Regions from separate parts of the Sporosarcina sp. G11-34 genome, predicted to be linked through region 2. Evidence: riboswitches for the same ligand, from Rfam matches in the RefSeq annotation. Region 2 holds a riboswitch; each other region holds the start of a gene.

Region 1 (10,191 bases), on a different contig from region 2:
TCAGCAAGATAATCAAAATAATAAACGGAATCGACCTAAAGATATTAACAAACGCATTTGAAATTGTATTAATTAGCTTATTTGACCATAATTGCCCTGGCCCTGAAAGAAATAATAAGACGCCTAAGGCAAGCCCAATAATGAATGTAAGTAGAGTCGAAATCGCCGTCATATATATAGTCTCTACTGTCGCATTCCACATCTTAGCCCAATCGACGTTTGGAAATAGATTTTCAATCATTGCTGATCACCTCTGTTCGTACGTCTTCTTCGTTTAGAAAATGGATTGCTTCTTGTACAATCGGGGCTTCACCATTTAAATGAAGAATAAGCGTCCCGTATGCGCCGCCATGTGTATGTGATATATTTCCTTGCACAATGTTTATCTCAACATCAAATTTACGAATGAGGCTTGCAAGTACTGGTTGTTCCGTTCGTTCTCCTACAAACACTAACTTTATAAGTTTACCATTTGGATATTCTTCAATAATGTGCGTGATCGCCTGTTTCGCTTCCACAGGTTCCGTAATTTGAGAAACAAACCGTTTCGTAATTGGTTCTTGCGGTGACTGGAATACATCCAGAACATTTCCCATCTCAACAACTTTACCCGCTTCCATTACCGCTACCCGGTGGCAAATCTTCCGAATGACATGCATTTCATGCGTAATGAGCACAATTGTTAAGCCGAGTCGTTCATTAATACCCGTCAGTAAATCTAAAATAGAATCCGTTGTTTCTGGATCCAACGCTGAGGTTGCTTCATCACATAATAAGACTTCGGGATCGTTTGCCAGCGCACGAGCAATGCCTACGCGTTGTTTTTGTCCACCCGACAATTCCGATGGATACGCGTTTTCACGACCACTTAAGCCTACTATCTCTATAAGTTCAGCCACTTTTCGTTCTCGTTCACTTTTCGGTACATTGGCAATTTCAAGCGGAAATGCAATATTTTCTTTCACTGTTCTCGACCAAAGCAAGTTGAAGTGTTGGAATATCATAGTTACTTTTTGGCGCGCTTCCCTTAACTCTTTTCCGGTCATCGACGAAATTTCTAAACCGCCAATCGCTATTGTTCCGGAGGTCGGCATCTCAAGACCGTTTAATAGTCGGATTAACGTACTTTTACCGGCTCCACTATACCCGATGACTCCAAATATTTCGCCCTTTGTTATGTCTAGTGATACATCATCTACCGCTGCAATACTTATTGCGCCAAGGCCAAATTGTTTTTTTACATTTGCTAAACGAATCATCTATTTTCCACTCCTATAAAAATAAAAAAACCTTTCCGCAGAAGAGCAGAAAGGGTTCACGTTAGTAGTTAGTTATTTACGTTTGTCCAATCTCTCATCTTCCATAGCATTCGCTGTGGGTGATTTGGCACCACTTCACAATTGTGATGGTTGCCGGGCTTCATAGGGCACTTCCCTCCGCCTCTCTCAATAAGAGTTAACATATTCAATTCAATCTTAGTAACAACTTACCATAGGCTTATAAAGTATGTCAATTTATTTTCATCAGAAGATCAGGTACTGATTGGAACGCATACACTTTTTCCTGCAGCACGCCATCTTTCATAATGAGCAGACACGGGACACTTTCAATTTCATAATCCACCGCAAGGTCCCCAAGATAATTCAAATCCGCTTTTCCAATAGGTAAATCCGGCTTCATCGCATCAATAACAGTCATCATCTTAGATGCTACTGCACATGTCCCGCACATCGGGGTATATAAATAATACAAAGATTTTTCATAGTTGATACTAGCCGTTTCCCATTCTTTTCGTGTCCATGTTTCCATAAATTCAACCTTCTTTACTTCAAAAATTTAGAGTGGACCTCAATATGTGCCGCTGAGAGGACGGCCGCCAAAACACTATCAGGTGTCGTCTCAACTTCCCGGTATACTTTCTCAGTATATATATGAATCGCCAAAGGGTATTCCCTTTTGAATAATTTTCTTAGTTTTTCACCATCTTCATCGGCATCGACAAAAACAAACATCTCCCATCCTTCATAGGGTGTGAGCATTTCTTCAAGTTGATACGAACTAATGGTACCATTTGTACAAATTACTTTCACGTGTTCTGCCAGGATTCTTAAGATTCTCTTTCGATCTGATTTACCTTCTACAATTATCACTCTTTGTTCTGGCACGACGAGTCCTCCTTGGTTAGCGTTCGTTACATTTGGAATGTAAAAAACGCCGAAACAGCGCCGGCGCTCATTACAACAATTATTCGATTGTCATTTTGTCATATTCTTCAGCTGTCATAAGTGTATCAATTTCAGACACGTCAGATGGTTCAACAACGATCATCCAAGCTTGTCCAAACGGAGATTCGTTAACGAATTCAGGGCTATCTTCTAGCTCTTCGTTCACTTCAAGTACTTTTCCGCTAATTGGTGCATAGAGCTCAGAAACTGTTTTAACTGATTCAACGCTTCCGAAAGGCTCGTTCGACTTGATTTGATCTCCGACTTCTGGAAGTTCAACGAAAACAATATCGCCAAGTTCAGATTGTGCGAAGTGCGTAATTCCAATGCGGTAGTTACCGTCTTCTTCCTTAACCCATTCGTGCTCTTCTGAATATTTCAACTCTACTGGTGTTTTCATAATTCTAGCCCCCTGATTATATATTCTTTCAATCTAATAGTGCCATAACACGTAGGTAAATACAAGAGTAGTTGTCTTACTTCCAGACTTTTTCAAAATCTTCTTCTTTAAATCCAACCGTTGTTTTTCCATTTCCGTGAACAATCGGTCTTTTTATTAACATGCCGTCTGATGAAAGCAAGCTGATTTTCTCTGCTTCGGTCATTGTCGGTAGTTTGTCTTTCAATTTAAGCTCTCTGTATACTTTTCCACTTGTATTGAAAAACTTTTTAATTTCCAATCCTGATGTAGCTATTATTTCGCGCAACTCTGATTCTGTTGGCGGGGTTTCTGCAATGTTTACTTCTTTGAAATTAAATTCCTTTGCTTCCAGCCACTTTTTCGCGTTCCTACATGTGCTGCATTTTGGGTATCCGTAATATGTAATTTCCATAACTGTAACACCTCCATTTTTATTCATTATAGCAAACATAGCAAAGAAATCACCTAGAACCATTAATGGCTTCTAGGTGATTGTTTATATTGCAGGATATTGAATCCTACTATATCTGATTGAGAATGAGCTAATGAGGCCATTGTAAGTCCGATTCGCTTCATTCACCCTGATTTCCGTTACGAGCGGACGCTTTCCGCGGGCGAGCGCCAAGCCGCATCGTCGCAAATTACGCTCCTGCTGGGTCTCGGCTGTCTCGCTAATTCCGCTGGAGTCGACGCTCTCCACTCCTATCAAGTAAAGACTTTGGTGTTGCGCCTCTATACTTAAACGATATATTTTGCTTGGTCGATTAGTTTTACTGATGCTTCACGTTTCTTAGCAATAACATTATAAGGTGTTGAACGAGTTAACTTGCGTAGTGCTGACAGCATCATGCGTTGGTTATCGCCTTCAACTGCTGCAAGTAGTGTTTCTTTCGCATCTTTTTCGATTGCTTCAAACGCTTCTTGACAGTAGATTTCAGTGTATAGAATCTTCTGTTGTTCTTTTTCTACCCCGTTACGTGCAATTGCTTTTTCTGTACGAAGTAATGCAGATTCCATTGCGAAAACATTACTTGCGATATCTGCAATATTAACTAGAACCTCTTGTTCTTTTTCAAGTTCTAATCCAAAGCGTTGTGCTGCGAGCCCTGCGACTAGAAGTCCAATTTTCTTCGCATTTTTCACAAGTACTTTTTCTTGTGCAAGGGCTTCGTCACCGATTTCTTCTGGCATCATCATGAGTAGTTCTTCTTGAAGTTTTTGCGCTTCTTGAAGTAAAGGCAATTCGCCTTTCATTGCTTTTCGCATAAATGTTCCTGGCACAAGTAAACGGTTAATTTCGTTTGTTCCTTCGAATATACGGTTAATACGCGAGTCTCTGTAAATACGCTCAACTTCATACTCTGCCATAAAGCCATATCCACCATGTAGCTGAACTGCTTCGTCAGCAACAAAGTCTAGTAATTCGGAACCGGCAATTTTATTGATCGAACACTCAATTGCATATTCAGCAATTGATGCTGCAATCGCTTTACCATCTTTACGTTCTTCAGGTGTCATTGCACTGTTACGTTCTTCGAAGTAACCGATTGTTCTATAAATCAAGCTTTCTGCCGCATAAATCTGTGTGCCCATCGTCGCAATTTTTTCTTTCGTTAAGTTGAATGAAGAAATTGCCGTTTTAAACTGCTTACGCTCATTTGCATACTCGATTGCTAATTGAAGCGCACGTTTTGAACCACCTACAGTACCTACTCCGAGCTTGTAACGACCGATGTTCAAAATGTTAAACGCAATCACATGACCACGGCCAACTTCGCCTAGTAAGTTTTCAACTGGAACTTGTGCATCTTGCAAAATTAATGTGCGTGTAGAAGATGATTTAATACCCATTTTCTTTTCTTCTGCACCAACTGATACACCAGGGTAATCTCTTTCAACAATAAATGTTGAGAATTTATCGCCATCAACTTTTGCATATACAACAAATACGTCCGCGAATCCAGCATTTGTAATCCACTGTTTTTCTCCATTTAGGACGTAATGTGTGCCTGCTTCATTTAACTTCGCAGAAGCACTTGCGCCCAACGCATCAGATCCTGAACCCGGCTCTGTCAAAGCATAAGCGGAGATTTTATCACCTGATACGGAATTTGGTAAATACTTCTTCTTTTGTTCTTCGTTACCGAATAGTACAATTGGCAATGTTCCAATTCCAACGTGTGCACCGTGTGTAATCGAAAAACCACCTGCACGGGACATATTTTCAGAAATAAGAGATGAAGATATAGCGTCTAGTCCAAGTCCTCCATATTCTTCAGGTACATCTGCACCAAGAAGACCCAGGTCCCCAGCCTTTTTCAGTAGCTTTACAGAATGCTCAAATTCATGGTTTTCAAGGTTATCAATAACCGGTACAACTTCGTTTTCCACATAATCTGCTGTCGTTCGAGCAATCATTTTATGTTCATCGGTAAAGTCCTCTGGTGTGAAGATCCTATCCGCTTCAATATCCTCAATAAGAAAAGCTCCGCCTTTTATTAAATCATTCGTTTTTAATTCAGTCATTTTATTTTCCTCCTTTTAGTTAAACCGCTTTATTCTTTTTTAATAATCCTTGGGTGCCAGATGCTCGAGTCATAAGCCAGTTCAATTACGTGGCAAAGGGCGCCACTTCATTGACCCGTCTTATGCTTGTCGCATCTGGACGGCACCTTGCGCTTTTCTTCTTGTCTAGCTCCAGGTGCCAGCCCCTCGAGTCGCTTCAGAATTACTGGTAAAGGCAAAGTACGCCTTTTCCAGTAATTCTTCCAGCGCTTGTCGGGGCTAAACGGCACCTTGTGCTTTTCTTTAGAGCATTTCGAATACGCCTGCTGCGCCCATTCCGCCGCCGATGCACATTGTTACGACGCCGAATTGTTTGTTTTGGCGTTTCAATTCATTCATCATGCGTATTGTTAAGACAGAACCTGTCGCTCCCAGTGGGTGGCCTAATGCTATCGCTCCACCGTTAACGTTTACACGGTTCATATCAAGACCTAGATGACGGATAACTTGAAGCGATTGAGATGCAAATGCTTCGTTTAATTCCCATAAATCGATGTCTTCGATTGAAAGCCCCGCTAGTTCAAGTGCTTTAGGGATTGCTACAATCGGTCCGATACCCATAATTTCAGGTGGAACTCCGCCAACAGCGAACGAACGGAATTTTGCAATCGGTTTTAGACCTTCTGCTAACGCAACTTCACGGTCCATGACTAGGACTGCTCCGGCGCCATCAGATGTTTGTGAAGAGTTACCTGCCGTTACCGAACCCGCTACGTGAAATGCTGGACGTAAACGTGCAAGTACTTCTGTTGTCGTGCCATGTCGAACGCCTTCATCCATTCCAAACATGGATGTTGTTTCTTCAAGTTTTCCGTTATGATCTACGTTACGTTTCGTAACTTCTACAGGTACAATTTCATCGTCGAATTTGCCTGCCGCAATTGCTGCAGCTGCTCTTTCGTGGGACTGAACAGCAAACGCATCTTGGTCTTCACGGCTAACACCATATTTCTTTGCAACTTGTTCTGCTGTATGGCCCATTCCCATATAGTACTGGGGTGCCGTTTCTGCTAAGTGGGCGTTCGGACGGACTGTATTCCCCATCATTGGCACCATACTCATCGACTCAGCGCCACCTGCAATAATCGCCTTCGAGTGACCGAGCATAATTCGTTCTGCACCGTAGGCAATCGATTGAAGGCCTGACGAACAGAAACGGTTTATTGTAATGGCCGGCGTCGTATCTGGTAACCCCGCAAGAGCCCCGATATTACGCGCCATATTCATTCCTTGCTCCGCTTCAGGCATCGCACAACCAATAATTAAATCATCGATAGCACCGTCATAACCACCTGCACGCTTCAATGTTTCCCTTACTGCTAACGCGCCGAGATCGTCCGGACGAACTGTTGCAAGTGAGCCTCTGCCCGCTTTTCCTACCGGTGTCCGTGCGCCGGCTACTATAACTGCTTCACGCATTATTTCTTCCTCCTTTAAACTACTTATATATTGAATTTTTTTACCATTCAAAGGTGCTTATCTATTCAGTTACGCAGTGGTTTTCCTTTTACGAGCATGTGCTGCATACGTTGTTGTGATTTTGGTTCTGCAACAAGGCTTAGGAACGCTTCACGCTCAAGGTCTAGCATGTATTGCTCTTCCACAAATGTGCCGTATGGAACTTTTCCACCCGCAAGTACATACGCAAGTTTCTTCGCAATCTTCAAATCATATTCGCTAATAAATCCTGACAAGAACATTCCTTCTGCACCGAGAAGTAACGTTGCATAACCCGAACTTCCAGTCACTGGAATCTTCTGGCGTTTTGGTGCTTGGTAGCCATTATCATGTAGAGATATTGCTACTTGTTTCGCATCATAAATTTGATGATCTGCATTGACGCTAATACCGTCTGCAAAATTGAGGAAGTTATTATCACGTGCTTCTTCAGCAGAGGTAGATACTTTCGCCATCGCAATCGTTTCAAAGACTTTGTTTGCGACATTTTGATAGTCAACTACAACTCCGTTTGGCATGCCTTTTAGATGTTTTGCATATAGCCCAACGTTTCCTGCTCCACCTGGAATCAGCCCAACACCTGCTTCAACAAGCCCCATATACGTTTCTGTCGTAGCTTGAATATGTGCGGCTGGAAGACAAACTTCGGCCCCGCCACCTAGTGTCATTGCGAATGGTGCAGCAACAACTGGTTTCGAAGAGTATTTAATTTTCATCATCGCGTTTTGGAATGTTTTTATGACGAAATCGAGTTCAAAGATATTGTCATCCTGGGCTTCCATTAAGATCAGTCCGAGGTTCGCCCCTACACAGAAGTTTCTTCCCTGGTTGCCAATCACTAGCCCTTTAAAATTCTTTTCAACTTCATCAACCGCAAAGTTGATCATTTGCATAATATCGAGCCCTATTGCATTTGATTGCGAATGGAATTCTAGTAGAGCAACACCGTCGCCCAAATCAATAAGACTTGCGCCCGAGTTCTTTTTAATAACACCGTGCTTTTTCTTATAGCGCCTTAAATCAATCTCTTTTTCATTTACAGGTACTGGCTTGTAATCTTCTCCATCAAAGAAATAAAGTTCGTCTTCTACCTCTTTATAGAAAGATTCATAACCCTTGTCTAGTAAACTTTGAACGAAAGCAGGAATTACTTCTCCTTCTTCTTTCATTCTTTCAACAGATTTATTAACGCCTATTGCATCCCACATTTCAAATGGACCTTGTTGCCAAGCGAATCCCCACTTCATTGCATTATCGATTGCAACGATGTCGTCTGCAATTTCACCGTGTAATTCTGCTGAATAAAGAAGCGTTGGTGCAAATACGTTCCATAAAATTTCACCCGTGCGATCTTTTGCATAAACAAGAGACTTCACACGATTCGCAAGGCCTTTTTGTTGTTTAGCCATTTCAATTGAAGGCGTTTTCAATTTCTTCGCTTTGCTATATTCAAATGTCTCTGTATTAAGTTCTTGGATTTCTCTATCTTTTTTCAAGTAGAATCCTTGTTTCGATTTGGCACCTAACCAACCATTATCAATCATCTTCTTCATAAATTCCGGCAATTCGAACACTTGCTGTTCTTCGCCTTCTGTTTTATCGTAAACGTTTTTCGCTACGTGCATAAACGTATCAAGTCCGACAACATCTAGTGTACGGAACGTTGCTGATTTTGGCCGTCCTATTAATGTCCCCGTAACGGAATCCACTTCACCAATTGAATACCCACGCTTCTCCATTTCACGGAGTGTAACGAGTAATCCGTACGTACCAATTCGGTTTGCGATAAAGTTCGGTGTGTCTTTAGCGATTACGACCCCTTTACCAAGAATATCTTCACCGAAACCAACCATGAAATCGACAACTTCAGGAGCTGTTGTACTTGCCGGAATAACTTCTAATAGTTTCAAATAACGCGGTGGATTAAAGAAGTGTGTTCCCAGGAAATGTTTCTGGAAATCTTCCGAACGTCCTTCTTTCATTGCTTCGATACTTATACCTGATGTGTTCGAAGTAATGATTGTGCCAGGTTTACGAACTGCATCGACTTTTTCATACAAACCTTTTTTCACTTCTAGATTTTCAACAATGACTTCAATAATCCAGTCAACTTCTGCTAGTTTTTCAAGATCATCATCAAAGTTCCCTGCTTCAATAAGGGATAAATTGCTTTTTGACGTTAACGGCGCAGGCTTTTGTTTTACTAGATTCTGCAATGCACTCGTTGCAATTTTGTTGCGTACTTGACCATCTTCAAGCGTAAGACCTTTCGCTTTCTCGCCGTCTGTTAATTCCTTTGGAACAATATCCAATAAAAGTACGGGAATCCCTATATTTGCGAGATGAGCTGCAATGCCCGATCCCATAACACCCGAACCTAAAACTGCTGCTTTTTTAATTTGATAAGCCACGTGGAATACCTCCCTTTATCTTTTTGAATGAACACTCATTCATTTTATTGGCAAAAAAAATAGAACCAACTTCTATATCCTTATTGTAAAGCATTAATATACTTTTCGCAATATTTTAATGAGAAAAAGGAAATAATTATTTTAATATAAGGCTTTTCATGAAATTTTCTTTAGTACTAATAGATTTAGCGGTAATAATGAGTTTGTTATCAACAATTAAAGTTGTATTCTAATCCCATCCCTCGTAAACTTGGGTAACAGTATACTTTGTGGGCATGTATTCATGAAAGGGGATTTAAATAATGATAGATCCACTCGATTTTATTGGAAAATCACAACACGATGACGATATTGATAAACGTTTTCGCCAATCTGCCTGCGGTCCAGTTACTGCATACCTCATGTTGGCTCATCATTTCCCGGAAGCATCCCAGTACAATGTCAATGAACTATACCGAATTCTGGGCGGAACAAGAATCGGTTTATTTACACGACGCTTCATTAAAAACATGAATAATTTACTGGGAAGCGATTGGAATGTCGCACGTTGTACAATTGATGAAGTTATAGAGCAAATCGATGCGGGACATCCGGTTGCTGCCAAGTTCGATAAATGGTTTTCATTTAAATGGCGCGGTAAATATGAATTCGATTATCACTGGGTGCCTGTTGTAGGATATGACAAATCTGCCGATGATGTCACGCTCATCATTCATGATAATGGCGGGATAAATCGACCAAGTAAGTTGCGACAAGTTTCCTATAAGAAGAACAAATCAATTCTTACATTCGTAAAAATAGAAAAGACATCAACATACTAAGCTTCGACTGATAAGTTCGTGCCCATGCAACCGAAGCTTTTTATAATTAGTATAAAGATTCAAGTGCCTGTTTCAGCGTAGCAAAACTCTCTACTTTTCCGAACGATAAACCAAGTTGTACGAGTGATAGCGCAATCGATGGGTTAATGCCGCTCACTATTGGCTGAATGCCAAGCAATCTCAATGCATCGAATAAGTTAAACAACTCCTGCGCAACATGCGTATCCGTCGTGCCTAATCCCGATAAGTCGATTATTAAATGATCTAACTCAAGTTCAGATGCTTGGAAT
Region 2 (10,191 bases):
TCCTTTTTTAAAGTTGTATAATATGGGTTAAAGATCATTATATTTCGACTTTTGAAATTAAGGTGACAATCAAAAATTTGTTTAAGGGGATATCAACGTCATGACAGAACTCAACATCCACGTAGAATTGACAGAATCAAAAAAAGAAAAACCATTATCAGACCAATTAGAGTTTGGTCGAGTATTTACGGATCATATGTTTATCGCTAATTATACAGAAGGCGAAGGTTGGGCAGATCATAGAATCGAACCGTACCGTCCACTCACATTGGATCCGGCTGCAATTGTATTCCATTACGGTCAAACTGTTTTTGAAGGACTGAAAGCGTATCGCTCGGAAGATGGCACTGTACGATTGTTTCGTCCAGAACAAAACATGAAACGCTTAAATGCTTCAAGTGATCGAATTAGTATGCCAAAAGTCAATGAGGAATTAGCGCTTGAAGCGTTAAAGAAACTAATCGAAATTGACCAAGATTGGATTCCAACTGCTGAAGGAACATCACTTTACATAAGGCCGTTTGTGATTGCAACCGAGGCGTATTTAGGCGTTTCTCCTTCAACGAAATACCAATTCATGATTATTTTATCTCCTGTCGGTTCATATTATAAGGGTGGCATTGAACCCGTTAAAATTTTAGTGGAAAATGACTACGTGCGCGCAGTATCAGGCGGCACTGGCACTGCAAAAACAGCAGGGAACTACGCTTCAGGTTTAAAAGCACAAGAAATAGCGGGACAAAAAGGCTATGCACAAGTGCTTTGGTTAGATGGAATTGAACGGAAATATATAGAAGAGGTAGGGGCTATGAACGTCTTCTTTAAAATAAATGGAGAAGTTATCACGCCTGCTTTAAATGGTAGCATTTTAGAAGGAATTACAAGGAAATCAGTAATTGAGTTATTAAATCATTGGGATATTCCAGTAATAGAAAGAAAAGTATCAATGGAGGAAATTCGCACAGCTCAAAGAAATGGCTTGTTGGAAGAAGCATTCGGAACAGGCACAGCTGCGGTTATTTCACCAATTGGCGAACTAAGTTGGAAAGATGAAAAATTAGTCGTTAACAATGGAGAAATCGGCAAGTTATCCGAAAAAATCTATGCAAAATTGACAGGTATTCAAACTGGAAAAGTAGAAGATCCATTCGGTTGGGTTGTCGAAATTAAATAACATACAAACGAGTTATCCTTACTTAAATACGAGGGGGAATTAGAATGGAAAAGTTACAATCAATGGAACAATATGAGCAACTAAAAAGTGGGGAACGTACAATTTTCATGTTTTCTGCAGATTGGTGTCCCGATTGCACAGTCATCGAGCCACTTCTACCAAGAATTGAAGTTGATTATCCCGAATACGAATTTATTTATGTAGATCGGGATGAGTTCATCGATTTATGTGGGGAGCTTAATATTTTTGGAATCCCAAGCTTTGTTGCCTTTCATGATGGTGTAGAAGCAGGTCGATTTGTGAGTAAAGACCGTAAAACACCTGAACAAATTGAGGAGTTTATTAACGGACTTTCAGACTGAAAATTGTTCGTAAGCTAAAAGCTCAGAACCCTTTATAAAAGATGTGCACATCAATCTAGTAATAGATTGGGTGCACATTTTTCTTTGAAACTTTATTGTATCTAATCCGTATATATATGTAGATGAGTCAATTTCATAATCAACAATATAACTTGAAATCCGAACAATGTTGATTTGCGCTACAGACGGACGCTTTCCGCGGGCTTGGCTTCAGCCTCCTCGTCGCTCCGCTCCTGCGGGGTCTTCTGCTCAAGCTATTCCCGCCGGAGTCGCCGTCTTCCGCTCCAATCAACGGAAATTCCATTAAAGCTAACGAACAATTCCACATTTTTTTACATAATCATTCGTAGAATTGGATGAAGCAATAAATTGTGAAATTGATTCATATAGATTGTATTTTCAACGTACGAAAATTGAAGGAGGTAATCATATGGGTTTAAGACCTTGTCCATCTTGTGGAAACGATGTTTCTAGACAAGCCGAGTTTTGTCCGAACTGTGGACATACGTTTATTAATAGCAAGAAAAGTGGTATGGGAATTACGTTTTGGGGTGTTGTTGGGGCGGTAATCCTAGGCATTATTATTATGTCGTATTGTTGAAGGTCGACCAAATGAGGGATGAGGTTTTATCGACTTTTAGAAGAAGTAAAATTGCCCGGGTCAGCCTTTTAATAGGGGGCGCTGTACTATTACTTTACATAGTTAATCGATTGTATTTAAAGAACGTTTTAGGTTGGTCCTTCATTCAGAACCATTTCAACGATGTACTTGCAGGCATGCTCATTGTTGCGGTGGTCAATGTATTGGCGATGCTAGGGGATCAGCGTAAGCTATTACTTATCCGGTTCATGCGAATACTACTTTTTACATTTGTTTGCGGTTTGTTTTGGGAGTACGTAACGCCACTATACGTGTCTTATAGTGTGTCAGATCGGTTCGATGTACTTGCATATATGACGGGAGGCCTTCTATATTGGGGAATAATCCGAATCATAATGAGACAGCGAAAAGGCTAACTTCAAAAGAAGCTAGCCTTTTTAAATGCTTTCTATTATATAAGCAGGTCGAATAATGAGCTGCCGCTTTTTACTTCAGTAAATGAAAATCCACTTTTCTCCATTCGTTCAATCAGTCCATCATAATCATCCATCTTTTTTATTTCAATACCAACAAGTCCCGGTCCATATTCCTTGTTGTTTTTTCTTGTATATTCAAACGTTGTAATATCATCGTGGGGCCCGAGTACGTTGTCCAAAAATTGACGAAGTGCACCCGCTCTTTGTGGGAAATTCACAATGAAATAATGAAGTAGGCCCTCGTAAATCAATGACTTTTCTTTAATTTCCTGCATTCTTCCGATATCATTATTTCCCCCGCTAATTACACATACGACGGATTTCCCTTTGATTTCATCTTTGTAAAAATCTAAAGCTGCGATGGGTAGCGCGCCTGCAGGTTCTGCGATAATGGCGTATTGGTTATAGAGGTCTAGTATTGTCGTACATACTTTCCCTTCTGGAACACTAACAATATCATCAAGATACTTCTTGCAAATTTCATACGTAAGATTGCCCGTACAGCCTACAGCGGCCCCGTCAACAAACTTATCAATCGTATCCAGTGAGATGACGCCTTCATTTTCAAATGCGGCCTTCATGCTTGCGGCCCCCGCAGGTTCGACACCAATCATATGTGTAAGAGGAGATACGTTTTTAATATAAGTGGATAAGCCAGAAGCGAGTCCGCCTCCACCGATACTTGAGAAGACATAGTCGATGGGTTCTTCAATGTCATTCATAATTTCAATCGCAACAGTCCCTTGACCGGCAATAATATCAAGATCATCAAAAGGATGAATGAAAATCCGATCCTCTGAGTCCGCATAAGCACTTGCACTTGCGAAAGAATCATCAAATGTATCTCCAACTAAAATAACTTCCACATGCGAGCGACCAAACATTTTTACTTGGTCAATTTTTTGTTTAGGTGTCGTTTTCGGCATGAATATTTTTGCGTCGATTTCTAATTGAGCACAAGCGTAAGCAACGCCTTGCGCGTGGTTTCCAGCGCTTGCACAAACAATTCCTTTTTCATGTGCTTCCTTTTCAATCGTTTTGATTTTATAGTAAGCACCTCTTAATTTAAACGAACGAACATGTTGTAAATCTTCCCTTTTAATATAAACATGGCATCCGTACTTTTCCGATAAGCGTTCATTTTTTTGTAAAGGTGTGTGTACGACGACGTCTTTTAAAAGTTGGTAGGCGATCAAGATATCTTCTACATATAAAGATTTCGTGTCATGGTTTATCAGTTTCATAAAAAACATCAACTACTTTCTGATTAATTGAACATCTTTTAATTATAGCACGAAAAAGTTTCTGTGTGTAAATATTCACATTTTTACAGGGAAATAATAATATGAAGTCTCATTCCCGACTAGCTATGCATATAGATAATGTGGGTAGGATTTTGTCTTGGTATCAATTTTTTATTAAGACTATATATCCTGAAATCAAGAATTCTAATAAATTCGCTTGGCGCTAGGGATGCCTCCAGCAATTGAACTGCATTCCTTTTCTGTCGTATTGCCCCGGCTACCTTAGCAGACGCCAGGGGTGGATTCGTGTTCACATTCATAAGTTCAATATAAAGGGAAGGGGATACAATGGAGAAGTCTTCAAAGAATAAAAAAGATGAACAATTGGAAATGTTTCGCGTTAACAATAAGGGAACGAAAATGACTACCAATCAAGGGGTGAAGGTTTCTGAAGATGAGAACTCCTTAAAGGCCGGCGTTCGTGGGCCGACGTTAATGGAGGATTTTCATTTTCGTGAGAAGGTGACTCATTTTGACCATGAACGAATTCCAGAGCGGGTTGTACATGCGAGGGGGTACGGAGCGCATGGTGAATTCGAATTGTATGAATCTATGAAAGAATTTACGAAAGCAGGATTCCTGCAAGAGCCAGGGAAGAAAACCCCATTGTTCCTGAGGTTCTCCAATGTTGCCGGTAGCAAAGGTTCTGCAGATACTGTTAGGGATGTGCGAGGATTCGCTGTTAAATTTTATACGGAGGAAGGGAACTACGATCTTGTAGGCAACAATATTCCAGTCTTCTTCATCCAAGATGCCATTAAATTTCCAGACCTTATCCATGCAGTCCAGCCTGAGCCGCATAATGAAATGCCGCAAGCTGCGTCAGCGCATGATACGTTTTGGGATTTCGTCGCTAACAATCAGGAATCGGCCCATATGGTTATGTGGCAAATGTCAGACCGTACAATTCCGAGAAGTTGGCGGATGATGGAAGGGTTTGGTGTACACACATTCCGTTTCGTCAACGAAGATGGCAAGGCAAGATTTGTTAAGTTTCACTGGAAGCCTGCACTCGGTGTGCATTCGCTCGTCTGGGATGAAGCACAGAAAGTCTCAGGGAAAGATCCTGACTTTCAAAGACGTGACTTATGGGAATCTATCGAAAAAGGGAATTTTCCAGAGTGGGAATTAGGTGTTCAAATGATTGAAACAGAAGATGAATTTATGTTCGATTTTGACGTACTCGATGCGACAAAACTTTGGCCAGAAGAGATTGTGCCGGTTAAAATTATTGGAAAGATGACGTTGAATCAAAATGTCGATAATGTCTTTGCTGAAACAGAACAAGTCGCTTTTCATCCGGGGAACGTTATTCCTGGCATAGATTTTACAAATGATCCATTGCTTCAAGGTAGACTGTTTTCTTATATTGATACGCAACTAATCCGGCTAGGTGGACCGAACTTTACGGAAATACCGATTAATCGAGCGGTTTGCCCATTTCATAACAATCAGCGAAACGGGTATAGTCGTCAGCGTATCGACATCGGGCAAGTAAGTTACCATAAAAACTCGCTCGCGGGTAATACTCCGTCTACGTCGACGGCTAAAGAAGGTGGATTCGTCCACTACGAAGAAAAAGTAGAGGGACGTATTATTCAAGCACGTAGTGATTCTTTCAAAGATCATTTTTCCCAGGCAAGACTTTTTTGGAACAGCATGTCGGCACCTGAGAAACAGCATATTATAAATGCGTTCATATTTGAAGTGGGCAAAGTGGAAAGTAAATCTGTAAGACAACAAGTTGTCGATATGTTCGTTCATGTCGATAAAGAAATGGCCACGATTATTGCAGATGGAATTGGTGTAAAGAAACCAACGGGAACTCAGTCGAAGGTAACGGCTTCATCGCCCGCGCTCAGTCAAGAAAATACGAGAAGTGTTCCTTATTCATTGAAGGTTGGCATATTAATTGGCAATGGATTTAATGGGGCGGAAGTAGTAAAAGCGGTTAAAACATTTATCAATGCGGGGATTACGGTTGATATTATTAGTGAAAAATTAGGGACGGTAAGAAGTAAAGATAATTTTCAAGTGGATGTGAATGAAACATTTCTTACAACGGATCCAGTTCTCCACGATGCATTGTACGTCGTTGGTGGAAAAGTGGGGAACCCTGCGAAGTTTAGTAGTGATATGACTTACTTTATTAACGAGGCGTTCAAGCATTTCAAGCCAATTGGGTTTGCGACAAGTGGTAAACCGTATTTTGAAGCCTCGAATGCAAAAGAAGGTCCAGGAGTCGTGTTTACAACGAGCGAATCTGACTTTGGAAAGACATTTGTAAAAGCAGTCGCAAAACAACGTTTCTGGGATAGGGATATTTATTAAACGAACTGTTTTGAAAGAACCTAAGGCAATTGACATTAATAAATTCAATAGTATAATTAAGGTTAATTGATTGAAAATTGAATATTCCTTATCAAGAGAAGCTAAGGGAAATGGCCCGATGAAGCTTCAGCAACCTCTGACATTGTCAGAAAGGTGCTAACTCCACCAAGACTTTTGTCTTGAAAGATAAGAATAAAGAGCCTAGAATCAATCCTCTTTTCTTATCATAAGAAAAGAGGACTTTTTTTGTCTATCAACGTTGAGCTTATGATAGCACAATACATAAGAAGGGGAGAGAAAATAAATGCCGATTAATATACCTGAAAAGCTACCTGTACGACAACGATTACAAGAGGAAAAAATATTTGTCATGGATGAAAATCGTGCAATTGAGCAAGATATTCGACCGTTAAATATTTTAATAATCAACTTAATGCCTGAAAAAGAAAGAACGGAGTTACAGTTATTAAGATTATTAGGTAATACCCCCTTACAAGTAAATGTTACATTTATGAACATGGCGACACATAAGTCGAAAAACGTTAGTAAATCACATTTGGACGAATTTTATAACACGTTTGAAGAAGTTAAAAATCGACGCTTCGATGGAATGATTGTTACAGGTGCCCCAATTGAACATTTACAATTTGAAGAAGTAACCTATTGGGAAGAACTAACAGAAATTATGGAGTGGTCCAAGGAAAATGTCACTTCCACTTTAAATATTTGTTGGGGAGCACAAGCGGCGCTCTACCATCATTATGGAATCGAAAAATATGAATTGCCGAAGAAATGCTTCGGTATTTATTCTCATAAGGTATCAGACCCGACAATCAAGCTCGTTCGCGGTTTCAACGATGAATTTAATGCCCCTCATTCTCGGTACACTTCAATTGCAAAAGATGAAATCGAAAAGGATCCGCGATTAACACTGCTTGCAAAATCAGATGATGCGGGTGCATTCATTGTGATTTCGAACGACGAAAAAAATATTATGGTTACGGGGCATTTTGAGTATGATGCAGATACTCTGGCTGAAGAATACGGTCGCGATCTGGAAAAAGGTATAGAAATAGATGTACCGGAAAACTATTTTCCAAATGACGATGTAACCAAAGAACCACTGAATACGTGGCGCTCACATACCCATTTATTGTTTTCGAATTGGCTAAACTATTATGTTTACCAAGAAACTCCGTATGAGTGGAAATAAGTATTCACAAAACCCCGAGTGTATTGCATAAGATATTGGAATACGTGCAATTAGGGGGAGTAAAATTGGCGTTATTTATTAATAATGAAAAGCATCCGGAAGTATTTAAAAACAATGTAAACATCCCGGCACCGAATCAGCAGTTATTTAAAAAAGATTTATTGTTGGAAGCGGTGAAGGAACAGCAGAGGAATAATGAAGTTTTACAAGAATCTTTACGAAACCTCGAAAATTCGCTTCATATTAAAGGCGAATTACTTGAGAAACAAACGGAAAAAGTCTATACCCAATCAAATAAACTTCACAAATTGAATTCACAGCAAGAGCATTTAAAAATCAGGTTGAAAAATTACGAGTCCACCAATAAAGAGGTTTTTTTGAAGGTGGATGAACAGCATGATGTGCAACAACAGATGTCTGTTCAACTCGCCGAACATGAAAAAATGCAAAATGATTTGGCAAATCGATTAGATATACAGGAAGTATTGTCGGAAAAAGTGTTAAGCAAACTCGATCATTTTAGATTTTCACTTTTCGAACGGACAAATTATTTGTCGGAGAAAATAGAAAGACGATATAACGATGCGACTTCTTATATTAATAAATTAATGAAAAGCCCAAGACACCAGGAAACTATTTTGAAAACAAATGAAAAAGAAGATGGTTAATTAATGGAAGAGAAAAAGGTCTAGCGACAAATGCTAGACCTTTTTTGTTGCTTGTACTTTTGATGGTTAATGCTTTTCCCTTTCGCTTTTGTCCCGCTGATTTTGGGTCATTGGTTCTTGTTTAGGTTTCAGGTTCCCAAGTTCTGCCAGTTCAAGTGAAATTTCTTCTTTCATAGCACCAGGTTTGATTTTTTGATTTTTTGGCGTTTGCGGTAAGGAAGCCGAATTATTGCTAGCACCTTTATGATTGTCTCTTCCCAAGTTTAAAACTCCTCTCATTTTAGAACTCGTCTTAATATGGCTCAAGAATTTTATTTTAGTCTAGAATAATTATAAAAAATCCGTAAATGTATACAAACATTCAACTTAAAAAATACGTTTTAGACTTGACGGGTAAAGGGTAAGCTAATGGGGATGTAAAACTGAAGGAGGCAAAGGACTTATGACTTTAATTAATGAACTTCAAACGTTAAAAGAATTTCAATGTGAGGACCGCTGTGTGTTAAGTGTGTATTTGAATACTCATCCGGGAGACCCAAATCAGCTTAATGGTGGCTGGAGGCTGCATTTGAAAAATGGATTTAAACGGATTGGTGAATATTTATCAGCTTCGGGAGATGAAAGTGAGCTAAAAGCGTTCAAAAAAATAAATGATAAAGTAGTAAAAGAAATTGAGGGCAATCAAAATGATTTGAGTAAAGGAGTCGTTATTTTTGCATCGACAGATCCCGAATTATGGTCGGTGCATTATGTGCAAGTTCCAGTGAAAACAAGCTTTCACTGGGAAAATCATCCTGTACTTGAAGAGATGGAATATATGTACAAAGCATATCCCGAAGCAGGCGTTGTCTTACCGAGTTTTGGTGAAGTACGAATTTTAGATACTGCAATGGGGTCCGTAAAAGATGAACTTATTTATAACTTCGATCCGAATCTTGAAGTGTGGGGCGAAAAGAAAAAAGTGACAGACGACAATCACCCGGCAATTGGAAACATCCACATAGACAGATTGGAGCCTAGGCTGAAAGAAAACTTAAATAGGTTTTTTAAAGACATGGGAAAAGTTGTAGAGCGATTGAAGAAAGAACGAGGCTGGAAAGAAATTCACGTGTCGGGCGAAGCCGAAATGGCGAATGCTTTCGCTGAAACGTTGCGAGACAAACCAGCGAGTTGTATTTATAAAAATCTCAATAACAGTAAACCGAACGATGTCCTACACCAGGTGTTTGAAAAATAACAACCTACTCATCAACAATAAATATAGCTATTTTATTCCAATAAAAAAACCAGCCTCCCGAAGGAAACTGGTCATAAATTATAATTGTATAAGCCGCCTTTGCCGTACTCCATACGAAAGTTTCAAACCACCACTTCTCCAAGTGGGTGTTTGCAGAAACGATCTTGTCTGTCCCCGTTGTTTAAAGAACGGGGCATGCCATTAGCGTCTCAATTAAAACTCCCTGTTACAGCATAAAGGTTGAAACTTAATATCTGTACGAACAACGCAGCCTGTATTTATATTGTACATCAACTTGATCTGACAATCAATGGGACTAATTTCCGCTCATTTGAACAAGCTATTGTTAAAGGAGGAGATATTTCTTGGTTAATGATAAAAGTAAGAACAAAGATAATCAAAAAGATCGTGAAGAATATGTTTACGGTTATGACAGAAGCGTTGATGATTTAAAAGTAATTGGGCAAAACGATGTGGGTAAAAAAAATAATGGAAGTACGGATGAAAAAAAGTAAATTAAAGATAGATCCCATCATGAATTATGATGGGATCTATCTTTAATTAGAACCATTCGTTCATTTGTTCATCTTCAGCAATCGCTTGTAAATCATCTGGTGTAATCGTAAGTACTTGGTATTCAGAACGTTCAGCGTAGCGATCGGCGGCCCGTTTAATAAATTTGGGAGAACCTTCATTTTCTTCATCGTACAGTATAAGGATCCCGTCAGAATTGCGCATGAAGAACTTATTTTTTTCGACAAACTGCCAAGGTGCTTCATATGGCGTTTGGGTAAGAGAATTATGATAATCTGCTTGCGCAATAAT
Region 3 (10,191 bases), on a different contig from region 2:
ATCTAAAGCAGGCCATCCTCATAAAGGTGCTTCGATTGTCGTAAAATCCTAGCACTTGAAAACATGCATCCCGGTAAAATGGGATGCATGTTTTTTGTCTTCTTAAACCATACTAAAAAATAAAAGGATGGTTTTAGATGAGTAAACATAAAATGTACGTTTCGGTTGTGAATCAGAAGGTATATTCTCGCCCTGAAGATTCCTTGTGGGAATATGAAGTCGAAGTCCCACAGGAGTATGTTAAAATATTCAACGGATTATTTAAGCAAACAGAAGAACTTGAATGGCGAAACTTTTTAAGGGCTCATCTTCCGTTTATTCCTTATCATAATGATCGGGATAATCATGAAATCGATTTGCGAACGCAGAAGGTCTATGCACTAATTCACGAATTTACCGACACCGAATCGAAGCGATTTATTGAAGAACTCCCGTATTTCCGTTGAAATGAACGCTTTCGTTCGCTACACTGAATGAAAGGACGTGTTTGTTATTTTAACTTTCGAGGATTTAAATGGGGCGCGTGTCGAGTTAACATTTGGTGAAAACCGATTTGGAATGCCCGCAAGGCACGTGCTTGCGGTGATAAAGTATAAAGGTAAATGGTTACTGACAAAACATTCGATTCGCGGAGTAGAATTTCCTGGTGGCAAGGCTGAAGATGGAGAAACGATTGAAGAAGCGGTCGTTCGAGAAGTTTTCGAGGAGACAGGTGTAACAATAAGAAACCTTGTAAAATTTGCCGAATACGTTGTTCAAACTGATCAACCATTTTGCAAAGCCGTATTTACCGCAGATGTAGGTCATATTGTTGAAAATCCTCTTCTGCACGAAACCGAAGGAGCCCATTGGCTGACCGATAGTGAGTTGGATCATTGCGAAGAGTTAAGTTTTTATATGAAAGATGCGGGAATGACCGAGATTCGAAAGTGGGTGTCGGCATATGAAAAGTGATGGAGCCATTGAAAGAAGCCGCATTTATCCGTCGCCTAATCCGCAAGTGCGACTCGAAGAAATTACTTATTGGTCGGACGGTTTGAAAGTGAAAGGATTACTTGCTGAACCAATTGCGGATGGGAAGTACGAGGGGATTATTTACTTACGAGGCGGCATGCAACATATTGGAATGGTTCGTCCGTCGCGCATCGCGCAATTAGCATCAAACGGCTTCGTCGTCTTTGCACCTTATTACCGCGGAAATCGTGGTGGGGAAGGTAGGGATGAGTTTGCGGGACCTGATCGGCAAGATGCGGTAAATGCAGTGGACGTATTGAAACAAAGCAAGAAAATCATAACTGACCGAATTCATCTATTTGCATTTTCACGTGGTGGCATTATGGCGCTTTGGACTGCTATTCTGCGGGATGATATTACATCCGTCGTTACATGGGCAGGCGTTTCTGATGTAGTCTTTACATATCATGAGCGACAAGATATGCGTCGCATGATGCGGCGTGTCATTGGAGGAACGCCGAATAATAATCCAGATGCATACCGTGAACGCACAGCCTTATTTCGAATTAATGAATTTAATTCATCCGTACTTATTATCCACGGCAAGCAAGATGAACATGTTTCTTTTGAACAGGCTGTCTTACTTGAAAATGCGCTTCAACGGTATGATAAGAAATACGAAACATGGTATTTTCCTGAGTACACACATTATATTCCGCCAGCCAAGAATATGGAAATCGTTCGTGATTTAGGTGATTGGATGAGGCGGCAGGGGAAATAAGTTGTATGAAGAGCAAATTTGTGTTGCGCAGTGATATGAAGTGGTTAAATGAGCATAACTTTTTAGATCCGAGCATAGCACGCCGTGATCCGAGCAATAACACCGCCAAAGCGAGCATAACACGCCGAGAACCGAGCAATAACATCGCCAAATCGAACATAGACGCTGAAATCCGAGCATAAAAGGCCAAAAGGAAATAGATATCCGTTGGCCTTTTTATATTGAATTATTTAGCAAAGCGTCGACTCTCAATTCAAAAGTGATAACAATTTAAATGAACACAGCAAATTCATGGGTTCGATAATAATTAACACTCTTTCTTTAAAGTATTATTTACATTAAAAACAAAAGGTATCCCATAATGAATGGAATACCTTTTGATATATTATGCAGTTGGACCGCCCTTAAGAGTAATTTCTTCAGAGACAGTACCGAACTTTTTAAAGTTTGAACGGAATAAATCAGCAAGTTCGTTTGCTTTTTTATCGTAAGCAACACCATCAGCCCATGCGTTTCGTGGATTCAACACTTCTGTTGGAACACCTTCGATAGCTACTGGCATTTCTAGTCCGAACACTTCGTTAACTTCAGTTTCAACATCATTAAGTTTACCAGCAATTGCTGCACGCACCATGGCACGTGTATATTTTAAGTCCATACGACTTCCAACACCATAAACGCCGCCAGTCCATCCTGTGTTAACAAGGAAGACTTGTGCATCGTGCTCGTCGATTTTCTTTCCGAGCATTTCAGCATAAACAGTCGCATGAAGTGGAAGGAATGGCGAACCAAAGCAAGTTGAGAACGTAGCTTCTGGAGATGTAATGCCGCGCTCAGTTCCCGCTAGTTTCGAAGTGAAACCGCTTAGGAAGTGGTACATTGCTTGTTCCTTCGTCAATTTTGAGATAGGAGGTAACACGCCGAATGCGTCCGCTGTAAGAAATACAATTGTTTTCGGGTTACCAGCAACAGATGGATCGACAATATTGTCAATAGCCTGGATAGGGTAAGCCGCACGTGTATTTTCAGTTAATGAACCATCATCATAATCAGGAATACGAGAATCAAGGTCAATAACAACGTTCTCTAAAACAGAACCGAAGCCAATGGCACCAAATATTTCAGGCTCTTTTTCCTCCGACAAATTGATACACTTAGCGTAGCAGCCACCTTCGATATTGAAGACGCCATTATCTGACCAACCGTGTTCATCATCACCAATTAGTTTACGGTTTGAATCCGCAGAAAGCGTTGTTTTACCTGTACCGGATAGACCGAAGAATAATGCAACATCGCCATCATCACCAACGTTTGCAGAACAATGCATAGGAAGGATATCGTTTTCAGGTAGCAAGTAGTTCATAATCGAGAAGATCGATTTTTTCATTTCTCCTGCGTATTCAGTACCACCAATTAGAATAATTCGTTTTTCAAGGTTAACAATAATGAAAGTTTCAGATTCAGTTCCATCAACTTCTGGATCTGCTTTAAAAGTTGGAGCTGAAACAATTGTGAATTGAGATTCGTGCGCCTCTAGCTCTTCCTTTGTTGGTCGAATGAATAATTGGTGGACAAAAAGATTATGCCATGCGTACTCATTCACAACTTGGATTGAAAGACGGGAATCGTGTTCTGCACCTGCGAAACCTTTGAAAACAAAGATTTCGTCTTTAGCTTTTAAGTGATCAATAACTTTTTCGTATAAGGAATCATAAATCTCTGAAGAAATTGGACGGTTTACATTACCCCAGTCGATTTTATCCTTGGAAGAAGCCTCTTCCACGATATATCGATCTTTCGGAGAACGACCTGTATATTTCCCAGTTTGAGCAACCACTGCTCCGTCAGCAGTTAGCATCGCTTCTCCCCGAGATGTGGCTTTTTCAACAAGACTTGCTACTGAAAGTTGATTGCTCACGTTTCCGCCAGAAAGTAGATTGTTTAGCTCGTCACTAATTTTCGCTGAAATCATAGTTTATGCACCGTCCTTTTTTAGTTAGCCTTTAGGTTAATTTTGGCTGTTAGTCATCACATTCATTAATTAGTATAACACATTTAAAATAATAAACTATACTTGATAGAAGTGCAACCTATTATAGATGAAAAAATTTGACTTTTGATGATTTTATTCGTAAAATAATATATTGAACGGATACTCTTATCCCGAGCTGGTGGAGGGGCAGTCCCTATGAAACCCGGCAACCTGCATTAAACCGCAAAGGTGCCAAACCTGATGCAAGGTGAAACTCCTTGGATGATAAGAGTGAAGGGTACTTTTGTAATCACGCCTTTCCTCATGTGTTTTACGTGAGCGAGGGGCTTTTTTTATATGCACGCCCTTTGTCCTCGTGTACAAAGCTCGAATTGGTTACGAATCCCTGCCGGTGCAATATGCGGTAGGAAGTGACATGGGAAAATGAGTACCGTATCAATCTCGTAGGATATAAGGAGGAAATATAATGACAAACCGTCGTCTTTTCACGTCGGAATCAGTAACAGAGGGACATCCAGATAAGATGTGTGACCAAATTTCTGATGCCATTCTGGATGCAATTTTAGAAGAGGATCCAAATGCACGTGTCGCATGTGAAACAACGATAACGACAGGACTCGTGCTCGTTGCAGGAGAAATTACTACTTCTACATATGTGGATATTCCAAAAGTAGTTCGAGAAACTGTAAAAGAAATAGGTTATACTAATGCGAAATTTGGCTTTGATTGGGAAACATCTGCAGTATTAACTGCAATTGATGAACAATCGGCAGATATCGCTGCTGGAGTTGACAATGCGCTTGAGGCAAGAGAGGGTTCGATGTCTGATGAAGATATTGAATCAATCGGAGCAGGAGACCAAGGTTTAATGTTTGGTTATGCGTGTAATGAAACACCGGAACTTATGCCACTTCCGATTAGTATGTCACATAGGCTTTCACAGAGGCTTGCTAAGGTACGAAAAGAAGGCATATTGTCATATTTACGTCCAGATGGTAAAACACAAGTAACTGTCGAATATGATGAAAATAATAAGCCGAAGCGTATTGATACAATCGTTATTTCAACCCAACACAATCCCGAAGTAACACTTGAAGAAATTCAACGTGATATTAAGGAACATGTAATTGGACCGGTTGTACCAGCAGACTTAATCGATGCAGAGACAAAATACTTTATTAATCCAACGGGCCGCTTCGTTATTGGTGGGCCACAGGGAGATGCCGGATTAACGGGTCGTAAAATTATTGTCGATACATACGGCGGGTATGCTCGCCACGGCGGTGGTGCATTTTCTGGTAAGGATCCAACTAAAGTAGATCGCTCTGCTTCATACGCGGCGCGTTATGTTGCGAAAAACATCGTAGCTGCAGGACTTGCAGAAAGTTGTGAAGTTCAACTTGCTTATGCGATTGGAGTTGCACAGCCTGTTTCAATCTCGATAGATACATTAGGGACAGGGACTGTATCAGAAGGCAAACTTGTTGAAGTTGTTCGCGAGTTATTTGACCTTCGTCCAGCTGGCATTATTAAAATGCTAGACCTTCGTCGTCCGATTTATAAACAAACCGCAGCTTATGGTCATTTCGGTCGTACAGACATCGATTTACCATGGGAGCAAACGGATAAAGCCGAAGAACTGAAAAACCTAGTTAGTAAATAATGAAAAAGGCGTTGGAAGATGGATGATACTCCTCTTCTAACGCCTTTTTTATACGGGGATTTTATCGATTCGCAGGATACTTCCTTGTTAAGTCTGCTAGATACCCAATTTATGGTCCGTTTAGGGAGACTGTTGTATTAAATCGTCGCAATTTTTATTATAGTGGTATGATAAATGAGAGTATTCTAACGACTGGTTAAAATTGCAATATTACTTTTGTATACTTTTATAGTACGCTCCCTTTTCCGCGTAATCACTTACGACACGTTCCATGTCCGCGCGGTCTGCGTCATTTAGTTCTCGAACAACTTTCGCCGGGGATCCAAGCGCAAGCATATTTGGTGGAATTTTCTTGCCCGGAGGAACTAAACTTCCGGCACCGATGAATGCGCCCTCCCCGATTTCAGCACCATCCAAAATGATCGAGCCCATACCAATTAACGCACCTTTTCTTACTGTGCAACTATGTAATGTCACTTGGTGTCCAACGGTTACCTCGTCTTCAATAATGAGTGGGAACTGTGGACTTTGATGAAGACAGCTTAAATCTTGAATGCTAACTTTTTTACCGATGACAACAGGTGACACATCACCTCGAATTACTGTACTGAACCAAATTGAAGATTGGGCACCAATGGTTACATCTCCCGTGATTGTTGCATAATCAGCAATAAAAACAGAAGGGTCGATTTTTGGTAATTTGCCTTTATATGGGTAAATCAAAGCATTCTCCTCTTTTCTATAGGTAGTGTATAATTATCGTACCAAACATCATGTTTTTATTGAATAAATAAGGGAAGTATATAAAAAAAACATTTTGAAAACTAGGGGGAACGTTCATGTGGAAATGGGAAGCTGAAGGGCAACCAAAGGCAGTAGTTGCAATAGTCCATAGTGCATATGAGCACCATAGCCGGTATGCATGGCTAATTAAAACATTAAGAAATAATAATTTTCACGTAGTCATGGGGGATTTACCAGGACATGGATCGCAAGCAGTTCCAAGCGTTCACGATGAAAAATTTGATTCATATATAGGGTACGTAAAAGAGCTTCTAAAAATCGGAATACTTGATGGGCTGCCATTATTTATTATGGGGCATGGATTGGGTGCAACGATTGTTATGCGCATATTGCAAACGGAGGAAGTGTTGTGTGCGGGAGTCATTCTAAGTTCACCTTGGTTACACTTGGATCATCAACCATCAAAATATTCGAAGGTGCTTTCGAAGTTATCTTCATCTATGAAGGTAGACCATAACATCAGCACAGAATTATTAACACGAGATCACGAAAGTTACATAGAATCGCGTGCCGATAAACATTATAGTTCAATGATTACAACGGGTTGGTATAAGGAATTGCAAAACTTTATGAAAACGGTGGGCCAACACCAAGGTGCAATTCGAAATACGCCCGTCCTTCTTCATGTCGCAGGAAATGATAAAATTACAGACAGTTCCTACGGAAAGAAGTGGCTGCTCAATCAAAACTTAACGGAATTTCAATTCAAAGAGTGGAAGCGTCTGTATCATGACGTATATCAAGAACCAGAACGAGAAGAAGTTTACTTGTATACGGAATCATTCATGCACGGAGCGTTACGATCACTTGGCTATATTGTTTGAAAATAAAATAAAAATAGGGGAATCCTCTAAAAATGAATAAAGACGCCAACTATTATATAGATAAGCTAAAACTTGAACGTCATCCAGAAGGCGGTTATTACAAGAGTAGCTTTACATCGGAAGAAGAAATTGAAGCATTTGGAACTAAGAGAAGTTTGTTCACAAATATTTATTTCCTTCTTGGGTCAGAAGATGTATCGCATTTTCATCGTCTTAAATCAGATGAGGTATGGTATTATCACGCGGGAAGTCCGTTACTTGTGCATATAATCGATGAGCAGGGAAGTTACCGTGAAATGAAAGTTGGCCTTAATATTGAAAACGGGGAAATGCCACAAGTCATTGTGCCAAAAAACTCAATATTTGGTTCATCGGTAATCGAAAACGGTACTTTTTCACTTGTTGGTTGCATGGTATCACCTGGCTTTGATTTTGAAGATTTCGAGCTGTTTACGCAGGAAGAATTACTTGTTCCATATCCTCAACATGAAAAGGTTATTAAAAAGTTAGCTTATAAGAGTCTTTGAAATTCTGGTTGACGAATTGCTTTCTGGAATTTAGGGCATACTTTCACTATCTTTGATTAGCAAAGGAGTGAATGACATTGCCTAAAGACAGAAAGAAATCAAAGCCTAAGAATAGCTTGGATGTTCTTAAGCAAACGAAGATGAAAGGTGAGGAGTTTTCTCACGAAGAGCGAATGACGAACGAGGTTGCTTCGACTGAGTATATGGGCGGCGGCAAAAACCGCGGAGGCCTAACCGAAGATCGTCTTGAAAATGGAGAATAAAATATGAAAGTGACAGACACCTTACGCGTTTTATTCGTTTGGTTGACTGTCACTTTTTTATTAATTTGGAAGGGCATTAAAAATAATAGGGTCAAAATGGAATGGATGAATCCCTTTTTACAGACCAACCTATAACACCTACTGTAAAAGTAGCGTATATGAATTTATAGGGAAGGAGGGAATTACTCATGTTGAAAAAAACGCTACCACTACTTGCTTTAGCAGGTATTTTGCTCGTTGGCTGTACCAATAACGAGGAGATTCCAAAAAAAAACGATACACCCATGGAGAAAGTCCGCGACGATGCAAGAGAAATTAAAGATGATGTAGAAAACGATGTTGAAGGGCATGACTTTAACGATGACAAGGAAGTTATCGAAGAAATTCGAAAAGGGGACAGTGATTATGATCCCGAAATTCATGAAGAAAGAAATATAGATTAAAAACCATTGAAAATTACAACCGCTAAAATGAAGTTGTGTGATCAAGGGGATTCGTGATTTTATCATTGCCTAAGAAGATATTATGAGGAATATATATAACGTTGAACCTAAAAAGTTCAGCGTTTTTTAGTGTTTGCATAAACTAAATAATACCTGTAAATAAAGTGTTTATTCTTATGGTATATGATAAATTAGAGGGACTGTAAGTTGAAGGAGCACAAGACATGACTGATTTTTTTGAGCGAAAAAAGATAGAGCTAGGCATTGATTTAAATGATGTGCAAAAGAAAGCAGTATTAAAAACAGAAGGACCGACGCTTGTTTTGGCGTGTCCAGGTTCCGGAAAAACGACGACGATGATTATGAGAATTGGCTATTTGATAGAAGAAAAACGAGTGGATCCCAAACGTATTAAGGCGATTACATTTAGCAGAGTATCTGCCCGGGACATGTCGGAGCGATTCAAGCGATTCTTTCCGTTGAGTAAACCCGTTGATTTTTCGACGATTCATAGTTTGGCATTTATGATTACACGTACATATTTTGAAAAACAAGGGATCACGTATGACTTGATTGAAGGTGGCGGTAGAGGTAGACAAGCCGTTAATAAATCATTTTTATTAAAAGGCATCTATAAAGAGGTGTTGAAGGATGAGTGTACGGATGATGAGCTTTCATCGCTATCTACTTTCATTAGTTTTATCAAAAATAGAATGATTCCGAAGAAGGAATGGACGGACTTGAAGGGTCCTATAGATAAGGCTGGGCTTATTGCAGAAAAGTATGAAAAACTTAAAACGCGTGATTCACACCATCTGCTTCTAGACTTTGACGATATGCTCATCTATGCAGAAGAAGCGCTGCGGGTAGATGAAGATTTAAGTGATCAATTTCGTTCAAGATTCGATTATATATTAACAGATGAAAGTCAGGATACATCGCTTGTTCAACATAAAATTGTCGAGCATCTTGTAGCGCATCACGGAAATCTTTGCGTTGTCGCAGACGATGACCAATCGATCTACACATGGCGCGGGGCGGAACCGGATTATTTACTTGAATTCCGCAAGGTTTATCCGGAGGCGGAAGTGTTGATGATGGAGCGGAATTACCGTTCTTCGAAAGAGATTGTGGACACGGCTTCGAAGTTTATTAAACGAAATAAAAAGCGTTATCCGAAAGAAATGTTTACGGAAAATGATGCTGCGACACCAATCGTTCTGAAGCAGTTGGATGATCCCAAACGTCAATTGGAATATGTGACGTATGAATTGCTAGGTGAGAAGGAATTAAGTGAAGTTGCGATTTTATTCCGAAATAATTCATCATCTACAATGTACGTGAGTGAATTGCATAGACGGGGCATTCCGTTTTATATGAAAGACGCGGACGATAAGTTCTTTACCCATTGGGTGGTAGAGGATATATTGAATTTCATGAGACTTAGTTTTAATACAACACGGAAAGATATTTTCGCGAAAATCATTATGAAAATGAATGTTTTCATTTCGCGATCCATGCTGACGAAATTTGAAAACAGCCAAACAACGGGCAATGTGTTTGATGACTTTATTCGAACGGTTGATTTGCAAGACCGTCAAATTAAAAAGTTAATGGATTATAAAAAAGGCTACGAAGTCATTCCAGAGATGCGACCAATGCGCGTCATCCAATTAATACGTAATGACCTTGGTTATGAAGCTGCGCTAAAAAGTCGAGCAGAAAAATTCGGATTCCGTATTGATAATTTGCTTGAAATACTCGACACGCTTGAAGGGATTGCTTCTCCACTTCGGACGATGGTTGAATTCGCAAATCGGTTGAAGGAATTGGAAGAGGCCGTGCAAAATGCGAAATTCAATCCGCCCGAAAACGCGGTCACCTTATCGACATTCCATAGCGCAAAGGGATTGGAATTTAGAAGGGTGTTTATGATAGA

What was found. A riboswitch is a leader RNA that binds a small molecule or an ion and turns the genes downstream of it on or off. The one in region 2 is predicted to bind S-adenosylmethionine.
Region 1: linked by a shared signal. The riboswitch ahead of KSU66_RS18650 (methionine ABC transporter ATP-binding protein) and the one ahead of metA (homoserine O-acetyltransferase MetA) in region 2 are both predicted to bind S-adenosylmethionine.
Region 3: linked by a shared signal. The riboswitch ahead of metK (methionine adenosyltransferase) and the one ahead of metA (homoserine O-acetyltransferase MetA) in region 2 are both predicted to bind S-adenosylmethionine.

Annotation. Positions count from the first base shown of each region.
Region 1 is NZ_JAHNZW010000017.1:46,588-56,778, forward strand. Features, by position in the region: gene KSU66_RS18645 (methionine ABC transporter permease) at 1-241, opposite strand, end outside; gene KSU66_RS18650 (methionine ABC transporter ATP-binding protein) at 234-1,259, opposite strand; SAM riboswitch class I at 1,351-1,455, opposite strand; gene KSU66_RS18655 (thioredoxin family protein) at 1,510-1,809, opposite strand; gene KSU66_RS18660 (toprim domain-containing protein) at 1,824-2,165, opposite strand; gene gcvH (glycine cleavage system protein GcvH) at 2,245-2,625, opposite strand; gene KSU66_RS18670 (arsenate reductase family protein) at 2,702-3,058, opposite strand; gene KSU66_RS18675 (acyl-CoA dehydrogenase family protein) at 3,385-5,172, opposite strand; gene KSU66_RS18680 (acetyl-CoA C-acetyltransferase) at 5,455-6,630, opposite strand; gene KSU66_RS18685 (3-hydroxyacyl-CoA dehydrogenase/enoyl-CoA hydratase family protein) at 6,696-9,080, opposite strand; gene KSU66_RS18690 (C39 family peptidase) at 9,383-9,901, shown strand; gene KSU66_RS18695 (STAS domain-containing protein) at 9,948-10,191, opposite strand, start outside.
Region 2 is NZ_JAHNZW010000003.1:118,243-128,433, forward strand. Features, by position in the region: gene KSU66_RS04790 (branched-chain amino acid aminotransferase) at 101-1,174, shown strand; gene KSU66_RS04795 (thioredoxin family protein) at 1,219-1,536, shown strand; gene KSU66_RS04800 (zinc ribbon domain-containing protein) at 1,967-2,137, shown strand; gene KSU66_RS04805 (hypothetical protein) at 2,149-2,553, shown strand; gene ilvA (threonine ammonia-lyase IlvA) at 2,589-3,857, opposite strand; gene KSU66_RS04815 (catalase) at 4,206-6,248, shown strand; SAM riboswitch class I at 6,334-6,441, shown strand; gene metA (homoserine O-acetyltransferase MetA) at 6,553-7,461, shown strand; gene KSU66_RS04825 (hypothetical protein) at 7,527-8,129, shown strand; gene KSU66_RS04830 (hypothetical protein) at 8,196-8,390, opposite strand; gene KSU66_RS04835 (VLRF1 family aeRF1-type release factor) at 8,572-9,366, shown strand; RNA gene ssrS (6S RNA) at 9,453-9,643, opposite strand; gene KSU66_RS04845 (hypothetical protein) at 9,732-9,881, shown strand; gene KSU66_RS04850 (DUF1273 domain-containing protein) at 9,928-10,191, opposite strand, start outside.
Region 3 is NZ_JAHNZW010000022.1:13,245-23,435, forward strand. Features, by position in the region: gene KSU66_RS19985 (transposase) at 138-446, shown strand; gene KSU66_RS19990 (NUDIX domain-containing protein) at 484-954, shown strand; gene KSU66_RS19995 (alpha/beta hydrolase family protein) at 944-1,735, shown strand; gene KSU66_RS20000 (hypothetical protein) at 1,741-1,917, shown strand; gene pckA (phosphoenolpyruvate carboxykinase (ATP)) at 2,121-3,707, opposite strand; SAM riboswitch class I at 3,891-3,999, shown strand; gene metK (methionine adenosyltransferase) at 4,192-5,391, shown strand; gene KSU66_RS20015 (gamma carbonic anhydrase) at 5,602-6,114, opposite strand; gene KSU66_RS20020 (alpha/beta hydrolase) at 6,231-7,019, shown strand; gene KSU66_RS20025 (cupin domain-containing protein) at 7,052-7,546, shown strand; gene KSU66_RS20030 (hypothetical protein) at 7,624-7,809, shown strand; gene KSU66_RS20035 (hypothetical protein) at 7,998-8,252, shown strand; gene KSU66_RS20040 (ATP-dependent helicase) at 8,477-10,191, shown strand, end outside.